Regions from separate parts of the Streptomyces sp. NPDC087859 genome, predicted to be linked through region 3. Evidence: riboswitches for the same ligand, from Rfam matches in the RefSeq annotation. Region 3 holds a riboswitch; each other region holds the start of a gene.

What was found. Region 3 has a riboswitch for cyclic di-AMP ahead of ACIOHP_RS40220 (M23 family metallopeptidase). Riboswitches for the same ligand answer to the same signal wherever they lie in the genome.
Positions count from the first base shown of each region.
Region 1: it holds a riboswitch for cyclic di-AMP, as region 3 does, so the genes downstream of both, ACIOHP_RS12315 (transglycosylase family protein) here and ACIOHP_RS40220 (M23 family metallopeptidase) in region 3, are expected to answer to the same signal.
Region 2: it holds a riboswitch for cyclic di-AMP, as region 3 does, so the genes downstream of both, ACIOHP_RS03945 (M23 family metallopeptidase) here and ACIOHP_RS40220 (M23 family metallopeptidase) in region 3, are expected to answer to the same signal.

Region 1 covers NZ_JBIUUU010000004.1:477,650-482,403, reverse strand. Annotated here, with positions in the region: gene ACIOHP_RS12325 (septum formation initiator family protein) at 1-70, opposite strand, end outside; gene eno (phosphopyruvate hydratase) at 172-1,452, opposite strand; gene ACIOHP_RS12315 (transglycosylase family protein) at 1,801-2,475, opposite strand; cyclic di-AMP (ydaO/yuaA leader) riboswitch at 2,479-2,646, opposite strand; gene ACIOHP_RS12310 (transglycosylase family protein) at 2,851-3,774, opposite strand; gene ACIOHP_RS12305 (cytochrome P450) at 3,990-4,754, opposite strand, start outside.
Region 2 covers NZ_JBIUUU010000002.1:20,861-25,614, forward strand. Annotated here, with positions in the region: gene ACIOHP_RS03940 (aldo/keto reductase) at 68-1,012, opposite strand; gene ACIOHP_RS03945 (M23 family metallopeptidase) at 1,170-2,225, opposite strand; cyclic di-AMP (ydaO/yuaA leader) riboswitch at 2,237-2,394, opposite strand; gene ACIOHP_RS03950 (PP2C family protein-serine/threonine phosphatase) at 2,639-3,829, opposite strand; tRNA gene ACIOHP_RS03955 (tRNA-Met) at 3,833-3,906, opposite strand; gene ACIOHP_RS03960 (alginate lyase family protein) at 3,983-4,754, opposite strand, start outside.
Region 3 covers NZ_JBIUUU010000021.1:127,563-132,316, reverse strand. Annotated here, with positions in the region: gene ACIOHP_RS40235 (GNAT family N-acetyltransferase) at 1-763, opposite strand, end outside; gene ACIOHP_RS40230 (HPr family phosphocarrier protein) at 961-1,242, shown strand; gene ACIOHP_RS40225 (GntR family transcriptional regulator) at 1,380-2,075, opposite strand; gene ACIOHP_RS40220 (M23 family metallopeptidase) at 2,263-3,039, opposite strand; cyclic di-AMP (ydaO/yuaA leader) riboswitch at 3,053-3,221, opposite strand; gene ACIOHP_RS40215 (M16 family metallopeptidase) at 3,413-4,754, opposite strand, start outside.

The DNA of each region.
Region 1 (4,754 bases), on a different contig from region 3:
CCGCGGTCTGCTCGCCGAGCAGCCGGATCCTGGTCGCGGTGGAGAACCGGTCCCGGTCCTTGACGGCCATGTCCCAGCCCCTCCTTCACACACGCGCGTACGTCCCCGCACACGGTACGGGACCGGTGCGGGGACGTACGTACGACTGGCTAAGCCTTAGCCCTGCCGAGATCAGCCCTTGAAGCGGGGGAACGCGGAGCGGCCGGCGTACACCGCGGCGTCGTCGAGGATCTCCTCGATGCGCAGCAGCTGGTTGTACTTGGCGACGCGGTCCGAGCGGGCCGGGGCGCCGGTCTTGATCTGACCGCAGTTCACCGCGACGGCGAGGTCGGCGATGGTGACGTCCTCGGTCTCGCCGGAGCGGTGGGACATCATGCACTTGAAGCCGTTGCGCTGGGCCATCTCGACGGCGTCCAGGGTCTCGGTCAGCGAGCCGATCTGGTTCACCTTGACGAGCAGGGCGTTCGCGGAGCCCTCCTCGATGCCGCGGGCCAGGCGCTCGGGGTTGGTGACGAACAGGTCGTCGCCGACGATCTGGACCTTGTCGCCGATCTTCTCGGTGATGGTGTTCCAGCCGGCCCAGTCGTCCTCGTACAGCGGGTCCTCGATGGAGACGAGCGGGTACGCGGAGACGAGCTCCTCGTAGTACTCGGTCATCTCGGCGGCCGAGCGGGACTTGCCCTCGAACTCGTACTTGCCGTCCTTGTAGAACTCGGACGCGGCGACGTCGAGCGCGAGCGCGATCTGCTCGCCGGGGACGTAGCCGGCCTGCTTGATGGCCTCGATGATGAGGTCCAGGGCGGCGCGGTTGGACTCCAGGTTCGGGGCGAAGCCGCCCTCGTCGCCGAGGCCGGTGGACAGGCCCTTGGTCTTCAGCACCTTCTTGAGGGTGTGGTAGACCTCGGCGCCCCAGCGCAGCGCCTCGGAGAAGGACTCCGCGCCGATCGGGGCGATCATGAACTCCTGGATGTCCACGTTGGAGTCGGCGTGCGAGCCGCCGTTCAGGATGTTCATCATCGGAACGGGCAGCAGGTGCGCGTTCGGGCCGCCCAGGTAGCGGAAGAGCGGGAGGTCGCTGGCCTCGGAGGCGGCGTGGGCGACGGCGAGGGAGACGCCGAGGATGGCGTTGGCGCCGAGCGAGCCCTTGTTGTCGGTGGCGTCCAGGTCGAACATCGCCTGGTCGATCAGGCGCTGCTCGGTGGCGTCGTAGCCGACGAGCTCCGGGCCGATCTGCTCGATGACGGCGAGGACGGCCTTCTCGACACCCTTGCCGCCGTAGCGGTTGGGGTCACCGTCGCGGAGCTCGATGGCCTCGAAGGCGCCGGTGGAAGCACCGGAGGGAACGGCGGCACGACCCGTGCTGCCGTCGTCGAGGCCGACCTCGACCTCGACCGTGGGGTTGCCTCGGGAGTCCAGGATTTCCCGGGCTACGACGACGTCGATGGACGGCACGAGCATCTCCTTCTTGGGATGTGACACGGTCCGCCGGGACCGCGGTGTGTTCTGCGAGACGAGCCTAACCGGCTCCGGGCGTTCGGCCACCGTGCGGACCGCCCCGTGGACAGAACCGAGAGTAAATTGTTTCCGAACGGAACAAAGACGGTTTCGGAAACCTGGCAGAAACCGGCGCAGAAAAAACCCCGCCCCGGTGCGTACGGGGGAACACGCACCGGAGCGGGGAGCCCGTGGGGACGGGGGGACCCTCACGAGGCCTTCAGTATGAGGACCACGGATGTGAGGGCGCTGTGGTTCAGCCGGGTCCTGCTCGAATGCGGCGGACCCTTACGCGAGGCGCAGCTACTACTTGAGGTGCAGCTGCTGACCCGGGTAGATGAAGTCGGCGTCGCTGACGATGTCCTTGTTCAGCTTGAACACCTTCTGCCAGCCGCCCTTGACGTCGTGCTCCTCGGCGATGGAGCTGAGGGTGTCACCCTTGACGACCTTGTACTCGCCGTCGCCCTTCTTGACCTTCTTGCCGGTCGGGGTGGTGACGGTCTTCTTGGCGGCCGGGCGCTCGGAGGAGCGGGAGGCCTGCTGCTCGGAGGAGCGGGTGCTGGTGCCGCTGTCGCTGGAGGAGCTCGACGAGCCGCCGCCGGTGTAGCTCGCGCTGGACAGGTTGACGCCGCAGGACGGCCAGGCACCCTTGCCCTGGCTCGCGAGGACCTTCTCGGCTATCTCGATCTGCTGACCCTTGGTGGCCTGGTTGGCCTGCGAGGCGTACGCCGTGCCGCCGTACGCGGCCCAGGTGGAGGCGGAGAACTGCAGACCGCCGTAGTAGCCGTTGCCGGTGTTGATGGTCCAGTCGCCGCCCGACTCGCACTGGGCGACGGCGTCCCACTCGGAGGCGGTGGCGGCGGAGGCGTTGCCGGCCGCCATCAGCGGGGCCGCGATGGCGACACCGGTGACGCCGGCGAGCGCGGCGGCCCGGGTGGCCTTGGAAGGACGACGGTGCTTGCCCTTGCCGGAAAACAGCATGGTGGATCCCCTCACCGACGCCTGCGAGGTGAGCTGTCGGGTTCGGGCCGGTTGAGTTGCCCGGCCGCGCATCTCGCGATGCGCGACTTCACCCCAAGCCGGTCCAGCGTGAACTGCTGGGCCCGGCACTTACCTTGGGTCCCCCGCTCCTGCCTACGGCGCTTGACGCGACGACTGTTCCCGTACGGCCGCTGGCAGGATTCGGCGTTGCGGCAGCCGGGGCTCGCGGTGACGAGCGGTGTTGACCGTAGACAGGGAATCCGGCGAATTTCAAAGACGATCAGGGCTTCTGAGACTCATCCCACACTTTCATCAAACCGGACATTTGATGAGAAGTGTGGTCTGAACTCCCGGCATTCTCCTGGGGTTTTCGCCCTATTCGCTACCGAGTACGAGGGTCTGACCGGGCTCGATGTCGCTCGGGTCGGCGCCGATGACCTGCTTGTTCTCGGCGTAGAGCCGGCGCCATCCGCCGTCGACGTCAAGGGAGTCGGCGATGGAGGCGAGCGTGTCGCCGACGCGGACGGTGTAGGACCCCTCGTCGGCGCTCGCGCCACGGTGCCGGCCGGTGCTCTCCTGGGTGGCGGAGAGGGCGCCGGTGTCGACGAGAGCCGAAGAGCCGCCTTCTTGCCATGAGTTGTCCGATTCAACACCCTTTGTCGGCGCTATGGATGGACTGTCGGGCGACTGTGAGTCTTCGGCGCCAGGGTCGGATGTGTCCGACTTGGATGAGTTGTCCGCTTCGGTGGACGCCGAGGGTGAGGACGTCGGATCGGCGGAGGACCCGTTCGACGAGTCGGATGATCCGGAGGAGTTGGACAGCCCGGACGAGGCGGATGAATCAGACGATTCAGATGAACCCGACTCTTCGGACTCCGACGGGGTGCCGCTCCCGACGCCGGTGTCGACATCGTCCGAGGCCGAGTCCTTGCTCAGCCCGTTCAGCAGACCGCAGGTGCCCCAGACGCCAACACCCTGGTCCGCGAGGACCTTCTCGGCGACGGCTATCTGCTGGTTGCGGCTGGCGAGGTCGGGACTCGTGGCGTAGTCGAGGCCGCCGTACTTCTCCCAGTTCTCCTGGGACAGCTTGAGCCCGCCGTAATAACCGTCACCCTTGTTCGCGCTCCAGGAACCGTCGGTCTCGCACTTGGCGACCTGGTCCCAGGTGTTCCCGTCGGCCGCGCTCGCGCCGGTGGCGCCCAGGAGCGGGATCGCGATGGCGGAGCCGGTCACTCCGGCCGCGACGAGCAGTGCCGGAGCCTGGCGGGGGCGACGGTGACGACCGTTCCCGGTGAGCATGCGGAGGCCTTTCGCGAGACAACAGTGACCGGCGCGGCGGATGAAGACAGTCGCCGCGCTGATGCGTGAACGTATCGGCAGTCGATCACTTGTCACAAGTTAATGCCGCGTAGATCACGTGAAGATCACAGAGTTGAGGGCAAATCATCTTTGCAAGGAGCTGCGGGGACGCGCGAGTTGGCGTGAAGCCATGCAAGTAATCGACGCGAAGCCGATTACCGGGCCCGGCTCGTGGGCGTGAACTCGACGGGCAGGGTGCGCAGTCCGCGCATGATGAGACCCCCACGCCACCTCAAATCGGCCGAATCCACCGCGAGTCGGAGGTCCGGAAGCCGGGTGAGGAGCGTGGCGAGCGCGGTCTGGCCCTCCAGACGGGCGAGCGGGGCGCCGAGGCAGTAGTGAATGCCGTGGCCGTATCCGAGGTGTTGGTTGTCACGCCGGGAGAGGTCGAGGACATCGGGATCGGCGAACCGCTCCGGGTCCCGGTCCGCGGCGGCGAGTACGACGAGGACGGGGTCGCCGGGTGCGATGTCCTGTCCGCCGACGGTGAGCGGCTGGGTGGCGAAGCGCCAGGTGGCGAGTTCCACGGGACCGTCGTAACGGAGAAGCTCCTCCACGCCGGTTTCCAGGAGGTCGGTCTCCCCGGCGGCGAGCGAGCCCTGGAGGCGGGTGCGCTGCTCGGGATGGGTGAGGAGCGCGTACGTGCCGTTGCCGATCAGGTTGACCGTGGTCTCAAAACCGGCGAAGAGCAGGATGAAGGCCATCGCCGCGGCCTCGTTCTCGGTGAGGTGCTCGCCGTGGTCCGAGGCGCGGATGAGACCGGAGATGAGGTCCTCGCCGGGGACGGGTTCGGCCGGGAGCCCCTCGCGCTTGCGGTGGATGAGTTCCAGCAGATAGCCGCGCATCTTCTTGACGGACCGCGCGACACCCCCCCTCGGTCCTCCCCCGTGCCGGATCATCATGCCCGCCCAGTCCCGGAA
Region 2 (4,754 bases), on a different contig from region 3:
CCGCCCCGCCGACAGAACCGCGACACGCCCCCGCGAGCCGCCCTGCCGGACCACCGGACCGCGAAGACTAGGCCGACGCCTCCGTCAGCCGCGTCACCTCGTCCTCCGTCAGCCGCACCTCCGCCACTTTCACCAGCGCCGGCAGCTGCTCCACCGTCCGTGCGGACGCGATGGGCGCCGCCACCGTCGGCCGGGACGCCAGCCACGCCAGGGCCACCGTCGCCACCGGCACGCGGTGGGCCTCGGCGATGTCGTCGAGGGCGGCGAGGACCTTGCGGCCGCGCTCCGTCTCCAGATGCTTGCCGGCACCGGCGGCGCGGGCGCCCTCCACCACCTCGCCCTCGCGGTACTTGCCGGTGAGGAACCCGGAGGCCAGCGCGTAGTACGGGACGGCGGCCAGTCCGGTCCGTGCGGCCAGGTCCTGGAGCTCGCCCTCGTACGTCTCGCGCGAGACCAGGTTGTAGTGCGGCTGGAGCGCCACGTACCGGGCCAGTCCCTCGCGCTCGGAGAAGGCGAGGGACGCCTCCAGGCGCTCGGCGGAGATGTTGGACGCGGCGATGTGCCGCACCTTGCCCGCCTTCACCAGCTCGTCGAGCGCGCCGATGATCTCCTCGACCGGCACTTCCACCTTGTCGAAGTGTGTGTAGTAGAGGTCGATGTGGTCGGTGCCGAGACGGCGCAGGGAGGCGTCCGCCGCCGCCTTGATGTTCGCGGCCGTCAGGCCCGGGAAGTCGGGGTGCTGGCTGACCTTCGTGGCGATCACGACGTCGTCGCGGTTGCCGCGCGCCTTGACCCACTTGCCGATGATGGTCTCGGACTCACCGCCGACGTTGCCGTCGATCCACGCGGAGTACGAGTCCGCCGTGTCGACGAAGTTGCCGCCCGCGGCCGCGTAGGCGTCGAGTACGGCGAAGGACTGTGTCTCGTCGGCGGTCCAGCCGAAGACGTTGCCGCCGAGGGAGAGCGGGAAGACCTCGAGGTCGGACGTGCCCAGCTTGCGAAGAGAAGTCATGTACGGGGTCAACGCCGGTGCGAAGACCGCTCTTCCGGAACGGCCGCAAAGTTCCCGTAAACAAGCGGAGGCTGACATTCCGTGCCCGGTGACGCAAAAACCGGCGGCCGTGACGTCGGGGGGTGTGCGTCAGGGCCGCCGGTGGATCAGGAGAACCTCAGGGGGTGAGCCCCTTGCTCCGCAGCCACGCCATCGGGTCGATCCCGGTGGACGCACCGCCCGCGTGGACCTCGAGGTGCAGATGCGCGCCCGTGACGTTGCCGGTCGCTCCCACGCGCCCGATCACATCACCGGTGTTGACCTTCTGGCCCACGCTGACACTGATCGACGACTGGTGGGCGAACCACAGCTCGGTGCCGTCGTCGAGGGTGAGGACGGTCTTGTAGCCGTACGACCCGTCCCAGCCGGCCTGCGTGATGGTGCCGCTGTGGATCGCCTTGATGAGCGTGCCCGTGGGAGCGGCGAAGTCGAGGCCCGTGTGGTACCCGGAGGACCACAGGGAGCCGGCCTGCCCGAAGGTCGAGGTGATCGTGTACGAGGAGGTCGGCAGCGTGTACTGCTTCGCCAGCTCGGCGAGCCGCTTGGCCTCGGCGGCCTTCTCGGCTTCCGCCTCCGCCTTCTTCTTCGCCTCGGCTGCGTCGTCCGCGGCCTTCTTCAGCGCGGCGGCCTCGGCCTTGGCGGCCTCGTCGGCGAGGGCGCTCTGCGTGGCGAGCTGCGTCTTGTTCTCGACCTGCGTCTGCTGGCTCTCGGCCTGCGCCATGATCCGGTTGCGCAGCGTCTCGCCGGCGCCGGAGTCGGAGACGCTGATCTGGGTCTTGTCCGTGACAGCCGTGGCGGCGGCCGTGGGGGCCGCGGCGAGGTCGCTGAGCGCGGTGGCCGAGCCCTGCGGTGCCTCCTCCTCGCCGGACACGAACGGAAGGTCGGGCATCGAGATGGAGACCGGCGGCTTGCCGGTGTTGGCGCTGGCCATGCCGGCCCCGCCGACGGCGGCTATGACACCGACGCCCAGGACGGTGGAGCTGCGGGCGAATCCCCCGCTGCGCTGCTTGGCGACCCGATGCTTGCCACGTGCCGGTCGGATGGACTCCTCGGTGGGATTCCATTCCTCCCGCGGACCCTCGTCGTGGTGGTAGCTGCCGTAGCCGAAGACATCGGTGGTGCTGCGCTGGCTCGGCACGTACGGGGCCTCGGGGGCAGGCCGGTTTGACGCCACGTGGGCGTGCTCCTTTCCTTCCTTCTCGCCTACCGGGTTAGCTGACGGGTTCGGAGCAGGAAGGTCTCCTACGCGCGTATACCGGCCGTGAGTTCACGGTGGCATCCGCGCGATTCACCCCAGGGTGGTGGTTCCCCGGCTCCCTTGCGGGATTAAGCGCGTGAGCACGGAGCCGTCTCTTGTGACGGCTGGGACGACCGCGCTGCGTTATCGAACGTTAATAGACCCGGACCATGGATTCCAAGCTGTTCCGCTTGATCATTAACCTTTTTCCCCTGGACGTACGGGTCCATGAGCGGTGAAAAACGGGCGAGTTGACCGCGCTCCGGTAAACTCACAGGTATTGACTGTATGTCAGTTGTTATGCGGAGGGCACTCACCCGGTCACCCCACGTGATAAAGCTCCCCAAGGGTCACGGCCGTCGTACGGCGAGCAGCGCCATGTCGTCCGTCATGCCGCCCCCCGTGTGCCGGCGCACCTCCACGGCGAGCGCGGACAGCAGCGCCCCGGGGACCCGGAATGCGCGTCCCGCGAGCCGCGCCGCCGGATCGTAGAACTCCCCGTACCGGTCCCGCGCCTCGGACAGCCCGTCGGTGTACAGCAGCAGCGTGGCCCCGCCCGGGAAAACCGCCTCCTCCGCACGGTCGGGCCAGCTCCCCAACTCGCCCATGCCCAGCGGCAACGCGGGCTCGACGGCGGGCAGCGCCCGCACGGTGCCGTCGGGACACAGCAGCAACGGCGGCGGATGGCCGCGGTTGAGGACCCGTACGACCCCGTCGCCGTGCGGCAGTTCGGCGAGTACGACGGTGGTGAACCCCTCGATGGCGTCGAGCCCCTCGCGCCGCGTGCCCTCGCGCGCCAGCGCCCGCTCCAGCCGCCGCGCGACCGCCTCCAGCGTCGGCTCCTGCTCGGCGGCCTCCCGGAACGCCCCGATGACGACGGCGACCGCGGCGACCGCCCCCATGCCCTTCCCCCGCACGTCCCCCACCACCAGCCGCACCCCGTACGGACTGTCCTGCACCGCGTAGAGGTCCCCGCCGATGAAGGCGTCCTTCTGCGCCGCCTCGTACCGCACCGCGATGTCGAACCCGCCGATCCGGTCGTCGGGCTCGGGCAGCACCGCCCGCTGGGCGGCCTCGGCGATCTGGCGCTGGGAGGCGAGCCGCTGGTCGCCGCGGAGCACGACCCGGTTGAGGACGGCGGCCAGCACGGCGACCACCGCCACGGTGAGCGCCTCGGTGAGGTTGTCGGCGTCCAGCCGGAAACCGAACCGCATATGGACGGCGAAGGCGGCGATCAGGGCCACCGCGCCGGTGGCGACGATGCCGAGCAGCGGATAGAGGGGCGCGGCGACCAGGGGGGCGGCGGTGAAGAAGGGGATCGCGGTGAAGTCCCGGGGGGTCAGGACGTCGTAGAGGACGCCACCGACGATCAGCAGGGCGGGCAGCGCCCGTAAGAGGGCGGAGACACGCCGTCCCGCCACCGCCTCCTGATCCACATGCCCAGGTTTCCCGGACCGGGCACGGGCGGCGAGCCGTGTGGCCCGACCGGGGGAAACACTCAGGGCCGGAGTCCAGCGAACTGGACTCCGGCCCTGAGCCATGAGTAGCGGGGACAGGATTTGAACCTGCGACCTCTGGGTTATGAGCCCAGCGAGCTACCGAGCTGCTCCACCCCGCGTCGGTGAAACCAGCATACGCCATCCGCGGGACGCTCAGCACCACAGTTAAGTCGCGCCGCCGCTGACCTGCGTTTTTCAGCTGCCGGGGTTGCCCGTGTGGGTCAGGGTCTCCCAGGACACGAACAGATTGTCGGTACCGGCGGGCCGGGTCTCCTCGGCGAGCTTGTGGGCGGCCGGGACGGAGACGTCGAGGCGGTTCTCCAGATGGTTGAGGGCGACCTCCAGGTCGGGGCCCATGTTCCGGTCCACCTTCCCGCCGCACAGCCACGCGGGCGCGGGCTCGCCGGCCTGGTACCGGGCGTGGAAGGCGAGCGCCGACTTCAGCCGGTCCTTGACCTCGCCGTACAGGTCGACGCCCTGGTGCCAGGCGGTCTCGGCGATGTGGGCGGTGGCGGCGATGGAGTAGCCGACGTGCTTGAAGTTGCGGCAGGTCTCCTGGGAGACGCCGTCCTTGTACGTCTTCTGCCCGAACCAGTACGTCGTCAGCCTCGTCGGCGTGTTCACCCCCGACCCGGCCGGGGTGAGCGGCACCCGCCCGTCCTCCTCCAGGTAGAAGTAGGCAGGGACGCGTTCCCGGAAGCGCTGGAGCGCGTGGTCGAAGGTCTTGTGGTCGTCGAGGAAGACGGCCATGCCGATGGCCGCGTCGGTCATGACGAGGTCCCAGTTGCCGTTGTAGTCGGGGACCTTGCGGGTGACGGCGGGCAGATACGCGGTCCGCAGCATGTCCTGGAACCGCGCGACCCGGTCCTGCGGCCACCCCGCGCCCGCGCTGTGCCGCACGATCTCCGCGGCCCGCGCCCAGGTCGCCCCGGCCCACCCGGTCTGGAGCCCGGCGTCCTCCTCGGTG
Region 3 (4,754 bases):
CCTTGTCGGGGAAGGCCTTGTTCACGGCGTACAGCCGGCCCGTGAAGCCGGCGTCGCGGATGTTGTCGAAGATGCCGCGGCCCACGCCGCCACGGGTGCGGCCGACACCGATCACGGCGACCGAGCCGGGCGTCAGCAGCCGCTGCACCGACCTCGCCTCGGCGCGCTGCTCGCGCGCGTACTGCACGGCGAGGGAGCGGTCGGTGGGTTCGAGGTCGAACTCCAGGCGGACGACGCCGTCCTCGAAGCTGCGCTTCTGGGTGTACCCGGCGTCCCTGAACACCTTGATCATCTTGTTGTTGGCGGGCAGCACCTCGGCGGCGAAGCGGCGGATGCCGCGCTCGCGGGCCACGGCCCCGATGTGTTCGAGGAGGGCGGAGGCGACGCCCCGGCCCTGGTGGGCGTCCTGCACGAGGAAAGCGACCTCGGCCTCGTCGGCTGGTGCGGACGCGGGCATCCCATCGGCGCCGATGCGGTCGTAGCGTACGGTGGCGATGAACTCACCGCCGACCGTGGCGGCGAGTCCCACCCGGTCCACAAAGTCGTGGTGCGTGAAGCGGTGGACGTCCTTGGCGGACAGGCGAGGGTAGGGCGCGAAGAAGCGGTAGTACTTCGACTCGTCCGACACCTGCTCGTAGAAGCTGACCAGGCGCTCGGCGTCATCAACGGTGATGGGGCGGATGCGCGCGGTGCCGCCGTCGCGCAGCACCACGTCGGCTTCCCAGTGCGCGGGGTACTCGTGCCGGTCCGGCGAGGTCTGCATGGGCCCCAGATTACGGCTCGCGTACGACAACGGCGCGAGGCAGTCTGTGGAGAACGCAAGAGGATCGCAAGGACGGAAGCCGGACCGAGGCCGCGGTCCGGCGACTCACCCCGGACGGGACGCACGTCCGCTCCGGAGAAGCTTCACGTTGTGGGAAACTGGTCTAGACAACCCTGAACACCGAAGGGCAGCATCACATGGCTGAGCGCCGCGTCAACGTCGGCTGGGCCGAGGGTCTTCACGCCCGCCCCGCTTCCATCTTCGTCCGGGCCACCACGGCCTCCGGTATCCCCGTGACGATCGCCAAGGCCGACGGCAACCCCGTCAACGCGGCCTCCATGCTGGCGGTTCTGGGCCTCGGCGCCCAGGGCGGCGAGGAGATCGTCCTCGCCTCCGACGCCGAGGGCGCGGACGCCGCCCTCGACCGACTGGCGAAGCTGGTCTCCGAGGGTCTCGAGGAGCTTCCCGAGACCGTCTGATTTACCGGGGCCGGCTGATTCACGGCACCACAGAAGGGCTCGTCCGAATTTATCGGGCGAGCCCTTTGCATTTCTCGCTCACAGGCAGCGGAAATAATCCCCCGCGAATTACTGCCTCTTTGTATACGGCTCTTGTGTTAATGCCGCAGGCTCGGCATGTTTACGGGATGTTGCGAGTTCCTCACACGCTCCGGCCGATCTCCCGTGCCGGTGAATCGGAGCCGGTGCACGGCTGTCGAGCGCTCCGTGTGCAGAGCCGTGACCGCCCGCGCGCGCTCTCCGTCGCCGCGCGCCACGGCGTCGACGATGGCACCGTGCTCCGCCCAGGACTCGACGGGGTTGACCGGGGCGTCCACGGCGTACATCCAGGAGATCTTGTGCCGTAGCTGGGTCAGCATCGAGGTCAGCGCGGGGCTGCCGGAGGCCTGGGCGAGCGTCTCGTGGAACCAGCCTCCCAGGGACCGCAGGTCATCGCTGTTGCCCCTCCTGGCCCGCTCCTGGCCCAGCCTGACCAGACCGCGCAGGACCTTCAGATGCGCCTCGGTGCGCCGCTGGGCGGCCCGTGAGGCACCCAGGGGCTCCAGGAGCATCCGCATCTCCAGCAGGTCGGCGGCCTCCTGCTCGGTCGGTTCGGCCACGCACGCGCCCGCGTGGCGCCGCGTCACCACGAAGCCCTCGGCCTCCAGAGTGCGCAGCGCCTCCCGGACGGGGACACGGGAGACCCCGTAGCGACGGGCGAGGAGTTCCTCGGTGAGGCGGCTGCCGCGCTCGTAGACACCGGCGACGATGTCGTCCCTGATCGCGGTGCATACCGAGTGCGCCGGAATACGCATGACCGACCTCCGCCTTAATCCCCGTGAAACGTCGATGATTGACGTGTGTTCAGTGACTCTATTGCAAAGAACAGGAATTTCCGATGGCGGGCCGGAATCCATGCATATTTTTTGGACAACAGGGCGACAGAAACGGCAAAACCCCGGCTCGGTGAGCCGGGGTTTCAGAAGATCTCGCGGTCCGTCGTCAGACGTTCACGCCATGCGAACGCAGGTAGGAGACGGGGTCGATGTCCGAGCCGTACTCCGCGGTCGTGCGGGCCTCGAAGTGCAGGTGCGGCCCGGTGACGTTGCCGGTCGCGCCGGAGAGGCCGATCTGCTGGCCCGGGGTGACCGTCTGGCCCACCGAAACACCGATGGACGACAGGTGCCCGTACTGGGTGTACGTGCCGTCGTTCATCTTGATCACGATGTTGTTGCCGTACGACCCGCCCCAGCCGGCCTCGACGACCGTGCCGGAGCCGACCGCGTGGACGGAGGTGCCGGTGGCGGCGTGGAAGTCGACGCCGGTGTGGCTGCCGGAGGACCAGACGCCGCCGCCGGCCTTGTAGCCGGTGGAGATGTACGAGCCCGATATCGGGGCTACATAGCTGTTGAGGCGCTTGCGCTCGGCGGCGGCGCGGGCGGCGCGCTCCTTGGCCTCGCGCTCCTTCTCGGCCTTGGCGGCGGCCTTCTTGAGCGCCGCCTGCTCGGCCTTCTGCCGGGCCTTCTGCTCGGCGGCCTCGATGGCCGCCTGCTGCTGGGCCTCGGCCTGGGCGTCGATCTGGGCGGCGACCGAGTCGCCGATGGTGACGACCGGGGTGAGGCCGGTCTGCTCGGCCGCGGGCTCCGCCGCGAGGGCCGGGGCGGCGAGGGTGCCGATGACGCCGGTGGTGGTGAGGGCCGCGACCCCCGCCACGTGGGCGGTGGTGCGCTTCATCCTGCTGGGACGGCGGTGCTTCCCGGTGGCGCGCGTGAACGCCATGTGGTGGCTGGTCCTTTCCTTCCTTCTCGCCTACCGGGTTAGCTGACGGGTTCGGAGCAGGAAGGTCTCCTACGGACCCCCTCGCTGCGCGCGCGGGCGTCCGATTCACCCCAGGGACTACATGAATGTGGGTCCCCGGCTCCCCTGGCTCGCGCCGTACGGGGACTCGGCGATGGCTGTCCGGTGCCGCGGGCGCGGCGCACTGCCTGACGAACAGCCCGGATGACGCTAAGCGGGGCGACTTTCAATCCCCAAACGGATCAGGGGTTTTGTAGCGCATGCCACAGGGCAGACAGGCAACCTCTCCCCTAATTCGGACATTAAGGGGCCCTGGTGACACGTCAGTCACCAGGGCCCCTTCACGCGCGTGCCGCTACTCGGCGGACACGACGCTCACTTCACCGATCCCGAGGGCCTCGACGGGCGCCTTGATGGCGGACGCGTCGCCGACCAGGATCGTCACCAGCCGGTCCACCGGGAAGGCGTTGACGGCCGCTGCGGTGGCCTCCACGGTGCCGGTCGCGGCGAGCTGCCGGTACAGCGTGGCCTGGTAGTCGTCGGGCAGGTGCTGCTCGACCTGGTCGGCCAGCGTGCTCGCGACGGCCGCCGCGGTCTCGTACTTCAGCGGGGCCACGCCGACCAGGTTCTGCACGGCGACGTCCCGCTCGGCGTCGGTCAGCCCCTCCGCGGCAAGGGTGCGCAGGACCGTCCACAGGTCGTCCAGGGCCGGACCGGTGTTCGGGGTGTCGACGGAGCCGCTGATGGCGAGCATCGCGGCACCCGTTCCGTCGGGGGCGGACCTGAGGACCTGCCCGAACGAGCGCACCCCGTAGGTGTAGCCCTTCTCCTCACGCAGGACGCGGTCCAGGCGGGAGGTGAGGGTGCCGCCGAGGCAGTACGTGCCGAGCACCTGCGCGGCCCACACGCGGTCGTGCCGGTCGGCGCCGATACGGCCGATCAGCAGCTGCGTCTGGACGGCGCCGGGGCGGTCCACGATGACGACACGGCCCGTGTCGTCGGCGGTGATCGGCGGCACCGGACGCGGCTCGGCCTGGGAGCCGGTCCACGAGCCGAGGGTGTCGGCGAGCAGCGCGTCCAGGTCGATGCCGGTGAGGTCACCGACGACCACGACGGTGCCGGTGGCCGGGCGGACGTGCTTCTCGTAGAAGGCGCGTACGGCCGCGGAGTCGATGTTCTGGACGGTCTCCTCGGTGCCCTGGCGCGGGCGGGACATGCGCAGGTCCGCCGGGAACAGGGTCCTGGAGAGCTCCTTGGCGGCCCGGCGGGAGGGGTTGGCCAGCTCGTGCGGGATCTCGTCGAGGCGGTTGGTGACGAGGCGCTCGACCTCGCTGTCCGCGAACGCGGGCGCCCTGAGGGCGTCGGCCAGCAGACCGAGCGCCTTGGGCAGACGCGACGCCGGGACCTCGAGGCTCAGCCGTACGCCGGGGTGGTCGGCGTGGGCGTCGAGCGTGGCACCGGCCCGCTCCAGCTCGGCGGCGAACTCCTCGGCGGTGTGCTTGTCGGTGCCCTCCGAGAAGGCCCGCGCCATGATCGTGGCGACGCCGTCCAGGCCGGCCGGCTCGGCGTCCAGCGGGGCGTCGAGGAGGACCTCGACGGCGACGACCTGCTGGCCGGGGCGGTGGCAGCGCAGGACCGTCAGGCCGTTGTCGAGCGTGCCGCGCTCGGGGGCCGGGAAGGCCCACGGCCGGGCCTCG